4 regions of the Herbaspirillum sp. 1130 genome follow, and region 1 is predicted to be linked to each of the others. Evidence: predicted binding sites of a transcription regulator. Region 1 holds the regulator's gene; each other region holds the start of a gene.
The links. Region 1 encodes sigma-54, which starts transcription at its own class of promoters, with help from an activator protein. Its sites were predicted from a motif close to TGGCANGNAANCTGCTTT; they were not measured.
Positions count from the first base shown of each region.

Region 2: a site for sigma-54 is predicted at 1,756-1,773, ahead of JOD78_RS10855 (ammonium transporter). Genes of this name have one in related genera too.
Region 3: a site for sigma-54 is predicted at 1,991-2,008, ahead of JOD78_RS21115 (acetyl-CoA acetyltransferase). Genes of this name have one in related genera too.
Region 4: a site for sigma-54 is predicted at 2,592-2,609, ahead of adh (aldehyde dehydrogenase). Genes of this name have one in related genera too.

Region 1 is NZ_JAFICQ010000008.1:108,903-113,098, reverse strand. It holds gene JOD78_RS27340 (UbiX family flavin prenyltransferase) at 9-611, opposite strand; gene grxD (Grx4 family monothiol glutaredoxin) at 634-945, opposite strand; gene JOD78_RS27330 (hypothetical protein) at 1,107-1,253, shown strand; gene raiA (ribosome-associated translation inhibitor RaiA) at 1,316-1,678, opposite strand; gene JOD78_RS27320 (RNA polymerase factor sigma-54) at 1,831-3,321, opposite strand; gene lptB (LPS export ABC transporter ATP-binding protein) at 3,460-4,196, opposite strand, start outside.
Region 2 is NZ_JAFICQ010000002.1:452,717-456,912, reverse strand. It holds gene JOD78_RS10865 (LysR family transcriptional regulator) at 1-682, opposite strand, end outside; gene JOD78_RS10860 (alpha/beta hydrolase) at 796-1,590, shown strand; gene JOD78_RS10855 (ammonium transporter) at 1,823-3,025, shown strand; gene JOD78_RS10850 (hypothetical protein) at 3,263-4,120, shown strand.
Region 3 is NZ_JAFICQ010000004.1:725,317-729,512, reverse strand. It holds gene JOD78_RS21120 (acyl-CoA synthetase) at 1-620, opposite strand, end outside; gene JOD78_RS21115 (acetyl-CoA acetyltransferase) at 741-1,922, opposite strand; gene JOD78_RS21110 (TRAP transporter substrate-binding protein) at 2,677-3,711, shown strand; gene JOD78_RS21105 (TRAP transporter large permease subunit) at 3,817-4,196, shown strand, end outside.
Region 4 is NZ_JAFICQ010000001.1:17,524-21,719, forward strand. It holds gene JOD78_RS00080 (NAD(+) synthase) at 1-1,897, shown strand, start outside; gene JOD78_RS00085 (P-II family nitrogen regulator) at 2,078-2,416, shown strand; gene adh (aldehyde dehydrogenase) at 2,680-4,196, shown strand, end outside.

The DNA.
Region 1 (4,196 bases):
CTAGCGCATCACTCTGTGCCGCCCTTCATGCCCTGCCACTCCGGCGTCAACTGCATGGAAATCCCGAACATGTCCAGTACGCGTCCCAGCGTGTGGTCCACCATCTCTTCCATGGAAGCAGGGCGCTGGTAGAAGCCGGGCAGGGGCGGGAAGATCACGCCGCCCATTTCGGTGACGGATGTCATGTTGCGCAGATGGGCCAGATTGAACGGGGTCTCGCGCACCATCAGCACCAGCCGGCGGCGTTCTTTCAGGACCACATCCGCAGCGCGGGTGATGAGGTTGTCGGACAGTCCATGCGCTACGGCGGCCAGGGTCTTCATCGAACAGGGCGCCACCACCATGCCGGTGGAGGCGAACGAGCCGCTGGCGATGCAGGCGCCGACATCGCGCACGTTGTGCACCACATCGGCCAGCGCTTCCACATCCTTGCGCCGCATGTCCAGTTCCTGGTGCAGATTGAGCACGCCAGCTTCGGACACCATCAGGTGCGTTTCCACCTGGCCATGCTTGCGCAGATGCTCCAGCAGCCGCACGCCATAGATGGCACCGGTGGCACCGGTGATCGCAACGATCAGGCGCTGGCGCGGCTGGCTGGAAGAACTGCTCATGAGTCAGTCAGGCAAGTAAAACTCAGCCCTTGATCAGGGTCTGCAGTTCGCCGGACTCGTACATCTCGGTCATGATGTCGGAGCCGCCGACGAATTCGCCCTTCACGTACAGCTGGGGAATGGTCGGCCAGTTCGAGTATTCCTTGATGCCCTGGCGCACGTCCGGGCTTTCCAGCACGTTGACGGTGACGATGTTCTCGGCACCGCTGGCCTTCAGCAGCTGGATGGCCTTGCCGGAAAAGCCGCATTGGGGGAACTGTGCAGTGCCCTTCATGAACAGCACCACGGGGTTTTGGGTCACGGTTTCTTTGATCCAGGATTGGACGTCGCTCATGGCTGTGCCTTTAAAAATGGGATTGCCCGACATTATAGGGAAAAGCCGGCGGGCGCGTTGAAATCGCCTGCATGCGGGTGGCCTGTCTGAACGGGCAAAAAATTGCATCGAGGAAATTATTTATATCGTATGCAAATTCTTGTGTTGAAGATGAGGGTGCCGTGAAGACATTCAAGCCGTCCCTTGCCTCATCGTCAGCAGCGGCGGTGGAAAAGTTGCTTTACGCAATGATTTATATCTTTTCCACAGGCTTGGCCAGTTCGGCGGCCGGAAATGAAAAAGGGCGCTTGCGCGCCCCTTCCTCATGAAATCCGGCTGGCTTTCTCAGCAGCCTTGCGGCTGCGAGGCAGCTTGCCGAGGGTGTCCTGGCTTATGCCGCTCCGGCCACCGCATCCTCCGGCGTTTCGTCCGGCAGGCGCTTGGCCATGGAGTGATGCTCCTGCAACTTGTCCTTGTGCTTGATGACCTGGCGATCGAGCTTGTCGATCAGCGTGTCAATGGCAGCGTAGAGGTCGTGTGCGATGCTTTCCGCATGTAGATCCTTCCCCTTGATGTGGACGTTGATTTCCGCTTTTTGGCGCTTTTCCTTTTCTGTGAGTTTATCTACGCTCAGGATCACGCTGACGTCGATCACGTTGTCGAAATGGCGCTTGATACGCGAGAGCTTGCTTTGCACGTATTCCCGGATGGCGGGGGTCAGTTCGAGGTGGTGTCCACTGATGGTCAGATTCATACAAGACTCCTATCGTGAAGTCACTGGAGGTTCGTGCAATCGATCCTGCTGCAGCTGTACCACGGGCACGGTCTTCGTGTCGGATGGCGCGGGCATCAGTAGGATGCTTGCCTGAACACAGCAACGGTACTGCAGAAAAACTGAGGAAAAACTCAGAGGGACTTGCGGAGATTGACCGGCGGAATCTTCAACACTTCGCGGTATTTGGCGACTGTGCGTCGCGCGACCACCATGCCTTGTTCTGCCAGCATATCCGCAATCTTGCTATCGGATAATGGGGTCTGCGGGTTCTCGGCTCCTATCAACTGTTTGATCAGCGCCCGTATCGCGGTGGAGGAAGCTTCACCTCCGGTTTCAGTCGCGACATGGCTACCGAAGAAGTATTTCAACTCAAACATTCCATGCGGAGTGAGCATGTATTTCTGAGTCGTCACGCGAGAGATGGTGCTCTCGTGTAGACCCAGTGTATCAGCAATTTCACGCAGCACAAGGGGGCGCATGGCCACTGCCCCATGTGAAAAGAAGTTTCTTTGACGTTCCACAATAGCCTGCGCGACGCGCAAAATTGTATCGAAACGTTGCCGCATGTTCTTGATGAGCCACTTGGCTTCCTGCAACTGCGACGACAGCGAACCTTCTCCCTTGGCTTGCTTCAATGCACTGGCATACATCGCATTGACGCGCAGCTTGGGCATGACCTCATGGTTGAGCATGACCTGCCAGCCGTTCTTTGTCTGCTTGACAATCACGTCCGGCACCACATAGTCCGAGGCATCACGCGCGAATTCCGCACCCGGATGCGGACGGCACTGGCGGATCACGGCCTGCGCTTCACGCAGGTCTTCGTCATCGCAATCCAGTGCCTTCTTGATCTTGTTGAAATCGCGCTGGGCAAACAGCGGCAGGTAATCCTCCACGATCCTCAGCGCCAGCTTGCGCGTCACGAAGGGAATCTTGGGCAGGCGGCGGATCTGCAGGGCCAGGCATTCGCCGGCACTGCGCGCACCGACACCCGCCGGGTCCAGGCTCTGCAGCAGCTTGAGCGAAATCGACAGCTCTTCCATGTCGATGCCCAGCTCTTCGGGCAGGCGCGCGTGGATGTCTTCCAGCGGCTCTTCCAGATAGCCGCTCTCGTCCAGCGCATCGGTGAGCAGTTCCAGCAGCGCACGATCACGCAGGGTGCGTGCGGTCACGCGGATCTGTTCCAGCAGGTGTTCGCGCAGGGTCAGTTCGTGCGCTTCGAGTTGCGGGCGGGCATCATCATCGTCTGGCGACTTGCCGCTGCGCGCGACGTCGTCGAAGCTCCAGTCGGCATCCCCCGTGACACCGGCTTCCGGCGCGTTGTCCTGGTAGTCGAAGCTGGAATCGCCATCGCTGGCGGCCGGGGCCGCTTCGCCGCTGCCTTCGTGACTGGTTTCGGCAACGCCGCTGGAGGGCGAACTGGAGACCGCGCCATCGGCCAGCAGACGTACCGAATTGTCGAGCGCGTCGTCGAGGCGTTCCAGCAGGGGATTATCGGAGAGGATCTGTTCCAGTTCCTGGTGCAGTTCCAGCGTCGACAGTTGCAACAGTCTGATCGACTGCTGCAGTTGCGGCGTCAATGCGAGGTGCTGCGAGGTACGTAACTGGAGCGACTGTTTCATCTGTCTTTCTGAAAGCGGCGTGGCCCGCTGGTTGCTCTGCCGGTCGTTGCGTATTGCGTATTGCGTATTGCTTGTTGCGTATTACGTGATGTGCACTCTGTATTTCTTCAAGCGTATCGGGCAAGCCGACTGCACCGCTTACATGCGGAAATGCTCGCCCAGATACACGCGGCGCACCGACTCGTTGGCGATGATCTCTTCCGGATTGCCGCTGGCCAGCACCGTGCCCTGGTTGATGATGTAGGCGCGATCACAGATGCCCAGCGTTTCGCGCACGTTGTGGTCGGTGATCAGCACGCCGATGCCGCGTTCCTTCAGGAAGCGCACGATGCGCTGGATCTCGATCACGGCAATCGGGTCGATACCGGCGAACGGTTCATCCAGCAGCACGAAGCGCGGATCGGTGGCCAGTGCGCGGGCGATCTCGACGCGCCGGCGTTCACCGCCCGAGAGCGACAGCGCCTGGCTTTCGCGCAGCTTCTCGATCTGCAGTTCGTGCAGCAGGTTGTTGAGGCGGCCTTCGATTTCATCGCGCGAGAGCGGCTTGCCCTCTTCCTGGCGCAGTTCCAGCACGGCGCGGATATTGTCTTCCACCGTCAGCTTGCGGAATACCGACGCTTCCTGCGGCAGGTAGGACAAGCCCATGGTGGCACGCTTGTGGATCGGCATGCGCGAAATGGACGCGCCATCGAGGTCGATCTCGCCACCATCGGAGGGCACCAGCCCCACGATCATGTAGAACGAAGTGGTCTTGCCGGCACCATTCGGGCCGAGCAGGCCGACCACCTCGCCGCTGCGCAATTCCATCGAGACATCGCGCACCACCTGGCGCGCGCCATAACTTTTCTTCAGGCCGCGAACGACCAGCGAGCTGG
Region 2 (4,196 bases), on a different contig from region 1:
GAAGCATCTGCATGTTGTTGGCTGTCACACGGCAGGGTCCGTCGAGGCGATGTGCCTGTCCCGCCGCATCGATGAATGTCCAGTCTCCGGCAGACACCGCGTCACTGAAGGCCAGACGCGGCAGGCGCGACAAGGCTTCCGGCGTGGCAGGCAGGCCATGCTGCGCGATCAGGCCGGGGGAGGCGCAGGCAATCATGCTGCAGGGTGCCAACCGGCGCGTGACCAGCGCAGGATCGTCGAGCTTTCCGATGCGGATGGCCACATCCACGCCCGCATCGATCAGATCGACATAGCGGTCGCCGAGCACGACCTCGACGTTGACCTCCGGGTGATCCGCCAGATAGCGCGCAACGACCGGGCCCAGGTGCATCGCGCCGAAAGTCACCGGCACCGCCACCCGCAGCAGGCCGCGTGCGCTACATTGCACGGCAGTCGCTTCGCGGTTCGCCTCATCGAATGCCGCGAGGATCTGGCGGCAACGCTCGAAATACGTCCGGCCCACATCGGTGAGGCTCAGGCGGCGCGTAGTGCGCTGAAACAGACGCGCCCCCAGCTCCGCCTCGATCTGGCTGACGTGCTTGCCCGCCATCGCCGGCGACAGCGCGAAGCGACGCGCGGCCCCGGCAAAACTGCCCTCCTCCACTGCGGCCACGAAGACATTGAGGCTCATCAGTTTGTCCATGCAGCTCCCTATTCGATCATCTGAGTATCGACTGTGACTAATAATCTGCCAATTATAAATTTTTCGCATGGAATCTACCATTGACTCTCCCCCCATCACAAAGGAGCAGACACATGCATATCGAAACCAACGGAACGCGCATCCATGTTGCCCTGCAGGGCAGCGGCGAACTGGCGCTGGTGTTCCTGCATTACTACGGCGGCTCGTCGCGGACTTGGGATGCGGTAGCCGCGCGACTTGCGCACCGCGGCCGCATCGTTGCCACCGACCATCGCGGCTGGGGCCGCTCTGATGCGCCGGCCGAGGGCTACCGGATTGCCGACCTGGCCGCCGATGCCGAGGGTGTCATTGCCGCGCTGGGACTGCAGCGCTATGTCCTGGTCGGCCACTCCATGGGTGGCAAGGTGGCGCAGCTGATGGCCTCGCGCCGGCCGCACGGGATCGAAGGGCTGATCCTGGTGGCACCGTCCCCGCCTTCGCCCATGCTGCTCTCCGCTGAACAGCGCGCCATGCTGGTGGGTGCCTACCAGACGCGCGAATCGGTGGAGTTCGTGATCGATCATGTGCTGACGGCACAACCGCTGACGGCGGCCCGCCGTGCACAGGTCATCGAGGATAGCTTGCAGGCTGCGCCGCAGGCCAAGCACGCCTGGCCCAACGTGGCGATGGCGGAGGACATCACCGCGGAGGTGGCCCTCATCGACGTGCCCACGCTCGTCATCTCGGGCGAGCACGACCAGGTGGACCGGATCGCGACGCTGCAGGCAGAGCTTTTGCCGCGCATTCCGCAGGCGGCACTGCACATCTTGCCCGGCGTGGGCCACTTGTCACCATTGGAAGACCCGGAGGCGGTGGCGCAGCAGATCGCAGGCTTCATTGACGCGCTGACCAAACCGAAGCGGACATAAGCAGCGATAGGTAGACAGGGCCTGGCAGCCAACGCACCAAAATGCAGCCCACCCTCGCTACCCGGCACCGATATGCACGGAGTTCGTGCATATCGGTGCCTGACATCGTACAGGCGCACCGAAAAAATCTTTTCGAATCAAGGCACTGTGAATTTTTCACCAAAATGGAACGGAAATTGCTTTAGTCGTGGCTTTCAAGCATTTTCTTGCACACTTTTTGGGAGATTTTCTGGTGGACGATCACAAAAACGGCGCAGACGCCCTCTTCATTTTGCTGGGGGCGATCATGATCCTGGCCATGCATGCCGGCTTTGCCTTTCTGGAACTGGGGACGGTGCGCAAGAAGAACCAGGTCAATGCCCTGGTGAAAATCCTGGCCGACTTCGCGGTGTCGACCATCGTCTATTTCTTCATCGGCTATTACGTGGCTTACGGCGTGAGCTTCTTTGCCGGTGCCGAAACACTGGCCGAGCGCAGCGGTTTCGAGCTGGTGAAATTCTTCTTCCTGCTGACCTTCGCGGCGGCCATCCCGGCGATCATCTCGGGCGGCATTGCCGAGCGTTCCAAATTCAATCCGCAGCTGATCGCCACGGCGGTGCTGGTGGGACTGGTCTATCCCTTCTTCGAAGGTATCGCGTGGAACCAGCACCTGGGCGTGCAAGCCTGGCTGGCGGCCACCTTCGGTGCCGAGTTCCATGACTTCGCCGGGTCCATCGTGGTCCACGCGGTGGGTGGCTGGATCGCGCTGCCTGCGGTCCTGCTGCTGGGCGCACGCCGTGGCCGCTACAGCAAGGAAGGCGCGGTGGCGGCGCATCCGCCCTCCAACATTCCTTTCCTGGCCTTGGGTGCGTGGATTCTGACGGTGGGCTGGTTCGGCTTCAACGTGATGAGCGCGCAGACCTTGGACAAGATGAATGGCCTGGTCGCCATGAATTCGCTCATGGCCATGGCCGGCGGCACGCTGGTGGCGCTGCTGATGGGCCGCAACGATCCCGGCTTCGCCTACAACGGCCCGCTGGCCGGCCTGGTGGCGGTGTGCGCCGGCTCGGACCTGATGCATCCGCTGGGTGCACTGGTTACCGGCGGCATTGCGGGGGCGATTTTCGTGTGGATGTTCACCCGCACCCAGAACAAGTGGAAGATCGACGATGTGCTGGGCGTGTGGCCGCTGCATGGCTTGTGCGGACTGTGGGGCGGTCTTGCGGCGGGTATCTTCGGCTTGCAGGCGCTGGGCGGACGCGGTGGCGTGTCGTTCATGTCGCAGCTCATCGGCAGCATCATGGGAATCGCCATTGCGGCAGCGGGCGGATGGATCGTCTACGGCTTGCTGAAGAAGGCAGTGGGGATACGGCTGGATCCGGAGCAGGAATTTGAAGGGGCCGATCTGGCCATTCACAAGATTTCTTCTACGGCGGAGAGGGAGACCAGCTGGTGAGCCTGTGATTAGCACCAATGAAATCTGGCGAGCCCATTCGAATCGATCGGACTCCTCGGAACTGAAATAAAACTGCAATCACCAAAGCGTCGACGCTTTTGAAAAGGCCACCATTCGGTGGCCTTTTCATATGGAAAATCGATTGTAGCCAGGCCCCATCTGCCCCCTCTCAAGGAGTGGTCAGTGCACCGATCCGAATGAGAATGATCAGTCAGTGATTTGAAAGCCAGAGGCCGTATGATCGCTGCAGCTGTTTTGCCATCACAGCACTATCAATGCATTGACCGCATACATCTGCGCGACGCCAATTACACAACAACAACGACTTCACGAGGACACTCGATGATAAAAACCCGTCCCATCATCGGCTATCTTGCTGCCAGCGCATCCTTGCTGTGCGCTGGCGCCAGTTACGCCCAAACTGCCGATGCGCCATCGTTGCAGGAGGGTGATGCCTGGGTCTATCAAGCCACCGAAGAACAAAACACGGGCATACTCGGCTCTACCACCAGGAAATGGGACGTCGCCATTGTCCGCTCCGGCAGCAAGACCATGGTCATTTCCGCCAAGGCGGAAGACTCCAATCTGCCACCCAAGGAATTGTTGCGCAATGCCGACTGGGCCGTGGTGCAAAACATCAATGGCAAGAATACCGTTACCAATCGTCCCTATGATTTCCCGCTCAAACCGGGCAAGACCTGGAAAGTGGAATACGATACCGCCAACCCTGATGCACGCACGAAGGTGCAGCACATCACCAAAAATTACACGGTCTTGGGCTGGGTCGATATCAAAGTACCGGCTGGTACCTACCATGCAATCAAAGTGGAAATGGAAGGCGAATGGAGCAAGGAATTCAATCCGACTGCCGCCGTCGCCACTTCCACCGTCACCAGCACTCAGGCAGGTTCAGTGGCCATTTCCGCCAGCCGAAACGCCAGCACGCAACAGTCGGCCAGCGGCAGAATGTACGACGCATTCTGGTATGTTCCCGAACTCAAAACTCACGTCAAGTTGATTACCGAAAACTACCAGGCTGGCGGTGCCTTGAATAAACGCGTGACCGAAGAATTGGCAGCATCACCAATACATTGATCTGCTCGCGCAAATTTCAGGCCCCCAACTCCCTGCGCGCCATCTCCGTCCCCGCCCTCAACGCACTGAGCTTGCC
Region 3 (4,196 bases), on a different contig from region 1:
TTGGTCACCACGAAGGCCATCTGGCCGTGCGAGAGCATGCCCGCCTTGGGATGGCCGGTAGTGCCGGAGGTGTAGAAGAACCACAGCGGATCGTCGTAATCGACTTCGGCCTCGCGGAAGGTTTCGCCGCTGCCATCGGCCACCAGGGTTTCGTAATCGAGTTCGCCCGGCCGTGCGTCGGCCAGGGCCACCACGTGTTCAAGTGCTGGCGAGGCGGCTTTGACCGCATCGACATACGGTGCGAAACCGCGGTCATACAGCATCACGCAGGCGCCGCTGGACTGGCCGAGATAGGCGGCCTCGGGCGGCGTGATGCGGAAATTGGTCGGCACCCAGACCACGCCCATCTTGAAGGCGGCCCAGGCACTCTCGAAGATCTGCTGGTTGTTGCGCGAGTGGACCAGCATCTTGTCGCCCTTTTTGACGCCGCGCCGGGTGAGGGCATGGGCCAGCGCATCGACACGGGCATTGATCTCGCGCCAGGGGATCAGGCGGTCGCTGCCATCGGCTGCGCCTTGCGCCAGGATCAGTCCCGGCTCCTCCGGAAAGCGGCGCGCCACGTCCGAGAGCAGGCGGCCCAGGTTCATCACTTTGCTTAACATCGTCTCACTCGTCCCGATTCTTCTGATGGAATTCTGATGGAAATTGGCGTGCTGCCTTGTTCTGTTTTTTGTACATCACTTCATGCGGCGCACCGGCCTTCAACGACAGGACGGCGCGCCGGTGCTGCTACCGCATTTTCAGTTCACACGCTCCAGGATGCTCACATAGTTGGCCACCGCCGCGCCGCCCATGTTGAACACGCCGGCATAGCGCGCATTGGCGATCTGCATGTCGCCCGCATCATGGGATGCCTGCATGGCCGCCATCACGTGCATCGAGACACCGGTGGCACCGACCGGATGGCCCTTGGACTTCAGCCCGCCCGAGGGATTGACCGGCAGCTTGCCGTCCTTGGCGGTGATGCCTTCGGCAATCACGCGTGCGCCCTGGCCGTGCGGGGCCAGGCCCATGGCTTCGTATTCCAGCAGTTCGGCCACGGTGAAGCAGTCGTGCGTCTCCACCAGCGACAGATCATCGAGGCTCAGGCTGGCTGCGCCCAGCGCCTTCTTCCAGGCCAGCTCGGCCGCTTCGAAGCGGGTTGGATCTCGGCGCGACAACGGCAGGAAATCATTGACGTGGACCGCCGCACGGAACTGCACCGCGCGCGGCATGGACTTGGCCACATCGGCAGCGCTGATGACGAGGGCAGCTGCACCATCGGAAATGAGCGAGCAGTCGGTGCGCTTGAGCGGACCGGCCACATACGGATTCTTGTCGGAGACCGTGCGGCAGAAATCGAAACCGAAATCCTTGCGCATGTGCGCATAGGGATTGACCATGCCGTTCTTGTGATTCTTGGCCGCGATCATCGCCAGCGCATCGGACTGGTCGCCGAAGCGCTCGAAGTAGCTCTGCGCGATCTTGCCGAAGACGCCGGCAAAGCCACCCGGAATGCCCGCTTCTTCCTTGGCGTAGCAGGCCTTGAGCAGCACCTCGCCCACTTGCGCGGTGGCCAGTTCGGTCATCTTCTCGAAGCCGATCACCAGCACGTGTTTCGATTCGCCAGCCTTGATCGCCTGCAGGCCCGAATGGATCGCCGCCGAACCGGTGGCGCAGGCATTCTCCAAGCGCGTGGCGGGTTTGAAGCGCAGCTGCGGCAGCGTGTTGAGCACCAGCGAGGAAGGGAAATCCTGGTACAGGAAACCGGCATTGAAGGTGCCGAAGTGCACCGAGTCGATGTCTTCCGGTTGCAGCCCGGCGTGTTCGATGGCGGCCTTGGCGACCTGGCCGATCAGCACTTCCGGATCGATGCCGTCGAGCTTGCCGAACTGCGAATGGTTCCAGCCGGTGATGCAGGGTGAGGATGCAGAAACAGTCATGGGGTTGTCCTTGTGTCCGTAGTCACGGGGTCAATGGAGCGGGGTCGCTCCGTTACACACAGGGGCAATATGCAAAATCGATGCCACGCGCAGGACCGCTCGCGCCACCGCATGCAGCCGGTGTTGCGCATCCCTTGCCTCGGCATCGCGCAGCCGGTGATGGCGCATCGCGCCAGGTGCCGGCCTGCATCTTGCCCGTCTCCTGAGAGTGCCGGCGCAAAGCCGCGCCGGGTCTCGCTTTGTTGTTGATGTTGATGCGTGCTGATGTGTCCGGCAGGCCGCCCGCTCATTCCCGAAATGCAGGAAAAATCCAACGGAACAGGGCAGTGCCCGCCGACCGCATGAAGATATCACGTACTTTACGTTAACGTAAATCATTGCGCTGCAGCAGTCTGATGGATGCGTTATTGCCCATGAGCAGCATGAACAGGTGTCGACCGCTGCGACAGTGCAGCGACACTTCTGCGACAGGTGTCGCAGTCACGCTGCGCGCAAATAAATGGCGGCGGCGATGATTGCGCGCTTGTACAGGCCCGCCCTTATCGCAGAGAATACAGGCGCAGTGCCGTTGAGGGAGAGGGGGAGCGCCATGCCGACAAGGGAAGACCGGAGGCTTGGCATCCAATTTGCTCTGTCGAGGCACAGGCAGTGTTGACCACCCGGAACAGGGAGCTGCACGCCCGATCCAGCACCCCTGGTAGCGCCGGATTCAGCGATTTTCAAAATTACAAACAGACAGACAGGAGACAAGCAGATGGAACAATCCACTGGCAAGATCACGCGCCGCCATTTTCTGAAGACGGCTTCGGTGGCCTCGGCTGCCGCCGCTACCGGCCTGGTATCGACCTCCGCGCATGCGGCCGAGTTCACCTTCAAGTACGCCAACAATCTGCCGGTGACACACCCGATGAATGCGCGCGCCAAGGAAATGGCCGCGGCCATCGCGGAACAATCCAAGGGCCGCATCGAACTGCAGCTCTATCCCAACAACCAGCTGGGCACCGATACCGACATGCTCTCGCAGGTGCGTGCGGGCGCCATTGATTTCTTCACGCTCTCGCCGCTGATCCTGGGCACGCTGGTGCCGGCCGCGCAGATCTCCGGCATCGGTTTTGCCTTCAAGGATTACAGCCAGGTCTGGCCGGCCATGGATGGCGAACTGGGTGCGCACGTGCGCAAGCAGATCGAAGCCAAGTCCACGCTGTTCGCCTTTGAAAAGATCTGGGACAACGGCTATCGCCAGATCACCAACAGCACCAAGCCCATCAAGGCGGCCGACGACCTCAAGGGCATGAAGCTGCGCGTGCCGCCCAGCCCGCTGTGGACCTCGATGTTCAAGGCCTTCGATGCGGCACCGACCTCGATCAACTTCGCCGAAGTCTATTCGGCCCTGCAGACCAAGATCGTGGAAGGCCAGGAAAACCCCATGGCCATCATCTCCACCGCCAAGCTCTACGAAGTGCAGAAGTACTGCTCCATCACCAACCACATGTGGGATGGCTTCTGGTTCCTGGGCAACAAGAAATCCTTCGAGCGCCTGCCCAAGGATCTGCAAGACATGATGGCCCGCATCATCAACGAAGCCGCCATGAACCAGCGTGCCGACGTGCGCAAGCTCAACGATTCGCTGGTCGATGAAATGAAGGGCAAGGGTCTGGCCTTCAACAATGCCGATGCCGATTCCTTCCGCGCCAAGCTGCGCAGTGCCGGCTTCTATGCCGAGTGGAAGAAGAAGTTCGGCGACGAGCCCTGGGCCCTGCTGGAAAAGTACACCGGCAAGCTGGCCTGAGCGCTTCGTTTGCCGGTGCTCATGCCTGCATGAGCCCGTGCGCCGGAGCGCTGCCCTCGCCGTGAGGGCAGCGCTCCCGCCCTGAATCCATTTCGCTGGAGCTTGATGATGGAAGCTGCAATGACTTACCGCGCCCCGGTCAACATGAACCCGGCTGCGCGCGCGCTGGTCGCATTCAATCGCATGGTGATGCACGTGGTCGGTGCCGTGGCGGCCGCCCTGGTGGTGGCTGAAACCGTGGTGCTGCTGACCGGCGTGATCTACCGCTATGCGCTGCATGACCCCCTGGTATGGTCGGATGAACTGGCCTCGATTCTGTTCATCTGGCTGTCGATGCTGGGGGCCGTGCTGGCGCTGGATCGTGGCGAGCACATGCGGCTCACCGCCATCATCAACAAGTGTTCCGAGAAAGGCCGCGTGTGGCTCGAAACGGTGGCGGCACTGGTGGTCTGCATCTTCGTGCTGATGGTGATCCACCCGGCCGT
Region 4 (4,196 bases), on a different contig from region 1:
ACTGGGCCTGTCGGCCTACAGCTGCGAAGACCTGTTCCAGCAACGTGCCTTGCTGGAGGCTTCCCTGCAGGCATTGCAATCGGTGCTGCAAGCTTCCCTGCGCATCGCCCCGGCACTCATCGTCGGCCTGCCGCTGAAGGTCGATCACCAGCTCTACAACTGCGCGGTGGTCGTGCATGCCGGCCGCATCCTGGGCGTGGTGCCCAAGAGCTACCTGCCCAACTACAGCGAATTCTACGAAGCGCGCCAGTTCAGCAGCGCCGATTGCGCCGTCACCCGCCGCACCCGCCTGCTGGGCCAGGACGTGGACTTCGGCAGCCATCTGCTGTTCGAGATCGGCAATATCCCCGACTTCCGTTTCCATATCGAGATCTGCGAAGACGTCTGGGTACCGATCCCGCCGTCCTCCTTCGCCGCGCTGGCCGGTGCCACCGTGCTGGTGAACCTGTCGGCCTCCAACATCGTGGTCGGCAAGTCGGGTTACCGCCATCAGCTGGTGTCGCAGCAATCGGCGCGCTGCCTGGCGGCCTATCTGTATTCGTCGGCGGGCAATGGCGAGTCCACCACCGACCTGGCCTGGGATGGCCAGGCCCTGATCTGCGAGAACGGTGAACTGCTGGCCGAGTCCGAGCGCTTCGCCGAAGGCGGTCACGTGATCTATGCCGACATCGACCTGGAACGCCTCTCGCGCGAGCGCTTCCACCAGACCACGTTTGGCCAGTCGGTGCGCCGCCATGCGGAAGAAGTGCGCCGCTTTGAAGTGGTGCGCTTCGACGTGCAGGTGCCGCTGGACCAGGATTTGCCGCTGCAGCGCCGGGTCGCGCGCTTCCCCTATGTGCCGGCCAACGCCGAACAGCGCGAACTGCGCTGCCGCGAGGTCTACAACATCCAGGTGCAGGCCCTGGTGCAGCGCCTGTCTTCCTCGAATATCAAGAAGGTCGTCATCGGTGTCTCCGGCGGCCTCGATTCGACCCATGCGCTGCTGGTCTGCGCCAAGGCCATGGACAAGCTGGGCCTGCCGCGCGCCAACATCCTGGCCTATACCATGCCGGGCTTCGCCACCAGCAGCCGCACGCTGGTGCAGGCGCATCAGCTGATGGCGCAAGTGGGGTGTTCGGCGCAGGAGATCGATATCCGCCCCAGCTGCGAACAGATGCTGAAGGACCTGGATCACCCGTATTCACGCGGCGAGCCGGTCTATGACATCACCTTCGAGAACGTGCAGGCCGGCGAGCGCACCAATCACCTGTTCCGCCTGGCCAATCATCACGGTGCCATCGTCATCGGGACCGGCGACCTGTCCGAACTGGCGCTGGGCTGGTGCACCTATGGCGTGGGCGACCACATGTCGCACTACAACGTCAACGCCAGCGTACCCAAGACCCTCATCACCCACCTGGTGCGCTGGGTGGCGGAATCCGGTTCGCTGGAACTGAAGCAGCCGGAAGTGCTGATCCACATCCTCGAAACCGAAATCAGTCCGGAACTGGTGCCGGGCGCCTCCGACGGCGAACCGGGCCAGCGCACGCAGGATTTCATCGGCCCTTACGAGCTGCAGGATTTCAATCTCTACTACATCTTGCGCTATGGCTTCACGCCGGCGAAGGTGGCCTTCCTGGCGCACAGTGCGTGGCAGGACCGCAGCATCGGCCACTGGCCGGATGGCCTGCACGGGGCGCGCAACCAGTACACCTTGCCGCAGATCAAGAAAAACCTGGGCATTTTCGTCTATCGGTTCTTCAAGACCAGCCAGTTCAAGCGCTCCTGCGTGCCCAATGCCCCCAAGGTCGGTTCGGGCGGCTCGCTCTCGCCGCGTGGCGACTGGCGCGCACCCAGCGATGGCGAGGCCACCGTCTGGCTGCAGGATCTGGAGCGCATTCCCGATCTGGAGACCTGAAAAACGGCTTTTTATGGCCCGGCTGGCTCAAGAAGGTTGAAAGCCGGGCACGCCTGATTGACAATGTGCAAGTGGGCAGGACGCCACGGTCTTGCCAGTAAAATAAGAACAAAGGTTGTATCCGCTATTCAATAGATCGTTGAGATCGTTTCTTTACGACATACCAAGAGAGGAATTGCCATGAAACAAGTGACCGCCATCATCAAACCGTTCAAGCTGGACGAGGTGCGTGAATCCCTCGCCGAAGTCGGCGTCACGGGCCTGACGGTCACCGAAGTGAAGGGCTTCGGACGGCAGAAGGGCCACACCGAACTCTATCGCGGTGCCGAATACGTGGTCGACTTCCTGCCCAAGGTCAAGATCGAGGTCGTGGTGGACGACAAGGTGGTCGAGCAGGCCGTGGACGCCATCATCAAGGCCGCCCGCACCGGCAAGATCGGCGACGGCAAGATCTTCGTGCAGGAAGTGGAGCAGGTGATCCGTATCCGTACCGGCGAAACCGGCCCGGATGCCGTCTGATCCACAGATCTCCGCGCATCGCGAAAGACCGGCCGCTGGCCGGTTTTTTTACGTCCTCAGAAAAGCGCTCAGGGTGTGGCAGGCTGTTGCTGCACGCTGTCCCAGGCTGCGCCAGATTGACACAGCGTGACACTGGCGCTGGCGCAAGAGCCGCTTGCAGAGCGGGTTTGCAGGCTGGCATGCGATTTGCCATCTTGAGGGGTGAACGTCCGCTGCGGCCATGATCGCGGCGGGATTTCAACCATAACCCGAACGGAGACGACATGAACCTGGCAGACATCAGCAAACTCGGCGTACGCGATCCCTTCAAGCAACGTTACGACAACTTCATCGGTGGCAAATTCGTGCCGCCGGTCAAGGGCGAATACTTCGAGAACATCAGCCCGGTGATCGGCCGCGCCTTCTGTGAAGTGGCGCGTTCCAGCGCCGAAGACGTGGAACTGGCGCTGGACGCCGCCCACGCCGCCAAGAAGAGCTGGGGCAAGACTTCCCCCGCCGAGCGCGCCAACGTGCTGCTCAAGATCGCCGACCGCATGGAAGCCAACCTGGAATTGCTGGCCACCGCCGAAACCCTGGACAACGGCAAGCCCATCCGCGAAACCATGGCCGCCGACATCCCGTTGGCCATCGACCACTTCCGCTATTTCGCCGCCGCCGTGCGCACTCAGGAAGGCAGCATCTGCACCATCGACAGCGACACCTACGCCTATCACTTCCATGAACCGCTGGGCGTGGTCGGCCAGATCATCCCGTGGAACTTCCCCATCCTGATGGCGGTGTGGAAGCTCGCTCCGGCGCTGGCCGCCGGCAACTGCGTGGTCCTGAAACCGGCCGAGCAGACGCCGGCTTCCATCATGGTCCTGATCGAACTGATCGCCGACCTGATCCCGCCGGGCGTGGTCAACATCGTGCAGGGCTTCGGTGTGGAAGCCGGCAAGCCGCTGGCCTCCAACAAGCGCATCGCCAAGATCGCCTTCACCGGCGAGACCACTACCGGCCGCCTGATCATGCAGTACGCCTCGCAGAACCTGATCCCGGTGACCCTGGAGCTGGGCGGCAAGTCGCCCAACATCTTCTTCGCCGACGTGCTGGACAAGGACGACGAATTCTTCGACAAGGCCCTGGAAGGCTTCGCCATGTTTGCGCTGAACCAGGGCGAGGTCTGCACCTGCCCCTCGCGCGTGCTGGTGCAGGAATCGATCTATGAGCGCTTCATCGAACGTGCCTTGAAGCGCGTGGCCGCCATCAAACAGGGCAACCCGCTGGACAAGAGCACCATGATCGGCGCGCAGGCCTCGCAGGAGCAGTTGGAAAAAATCCTCTCCTACATCGACATCGGCAAGCAGGAAGGCGCCAAGGTGCTGGCCGGCGGCGGACGTGAAGAACTGGGCGGCGACCTGGCCACCGGTTACTACGTCAAGCCGACCGTCTTCCAGGGCAACAACAAGATGCGCATCTTCCAGGAAGAAATCTTCGGCCCCGTGGTGTCGGTGACCACCTTCAAGGATGAGGAAGAAGCCCTGGCCATCGCCAATGACACCTTGTACGGCCTGGGTGCTGGCCTGTGGACCCGCGATGGCACCCGTGCCTTCCGCATGGGCCGCGAAATCCAGGCCGGCCGCGTGTGGACCAACTGCTATCACCTGTATCCGGCGCATGCGGCCTTCGGTGGCTACAAGCAATCCGGCATCGGCCGCGAGAACCACAAGATGATGCTGGACCACTACCAGCAGACCAAGAACCTGCTGGTCAGCTACAGCCCCAAGGCGCTGGGCTTCTT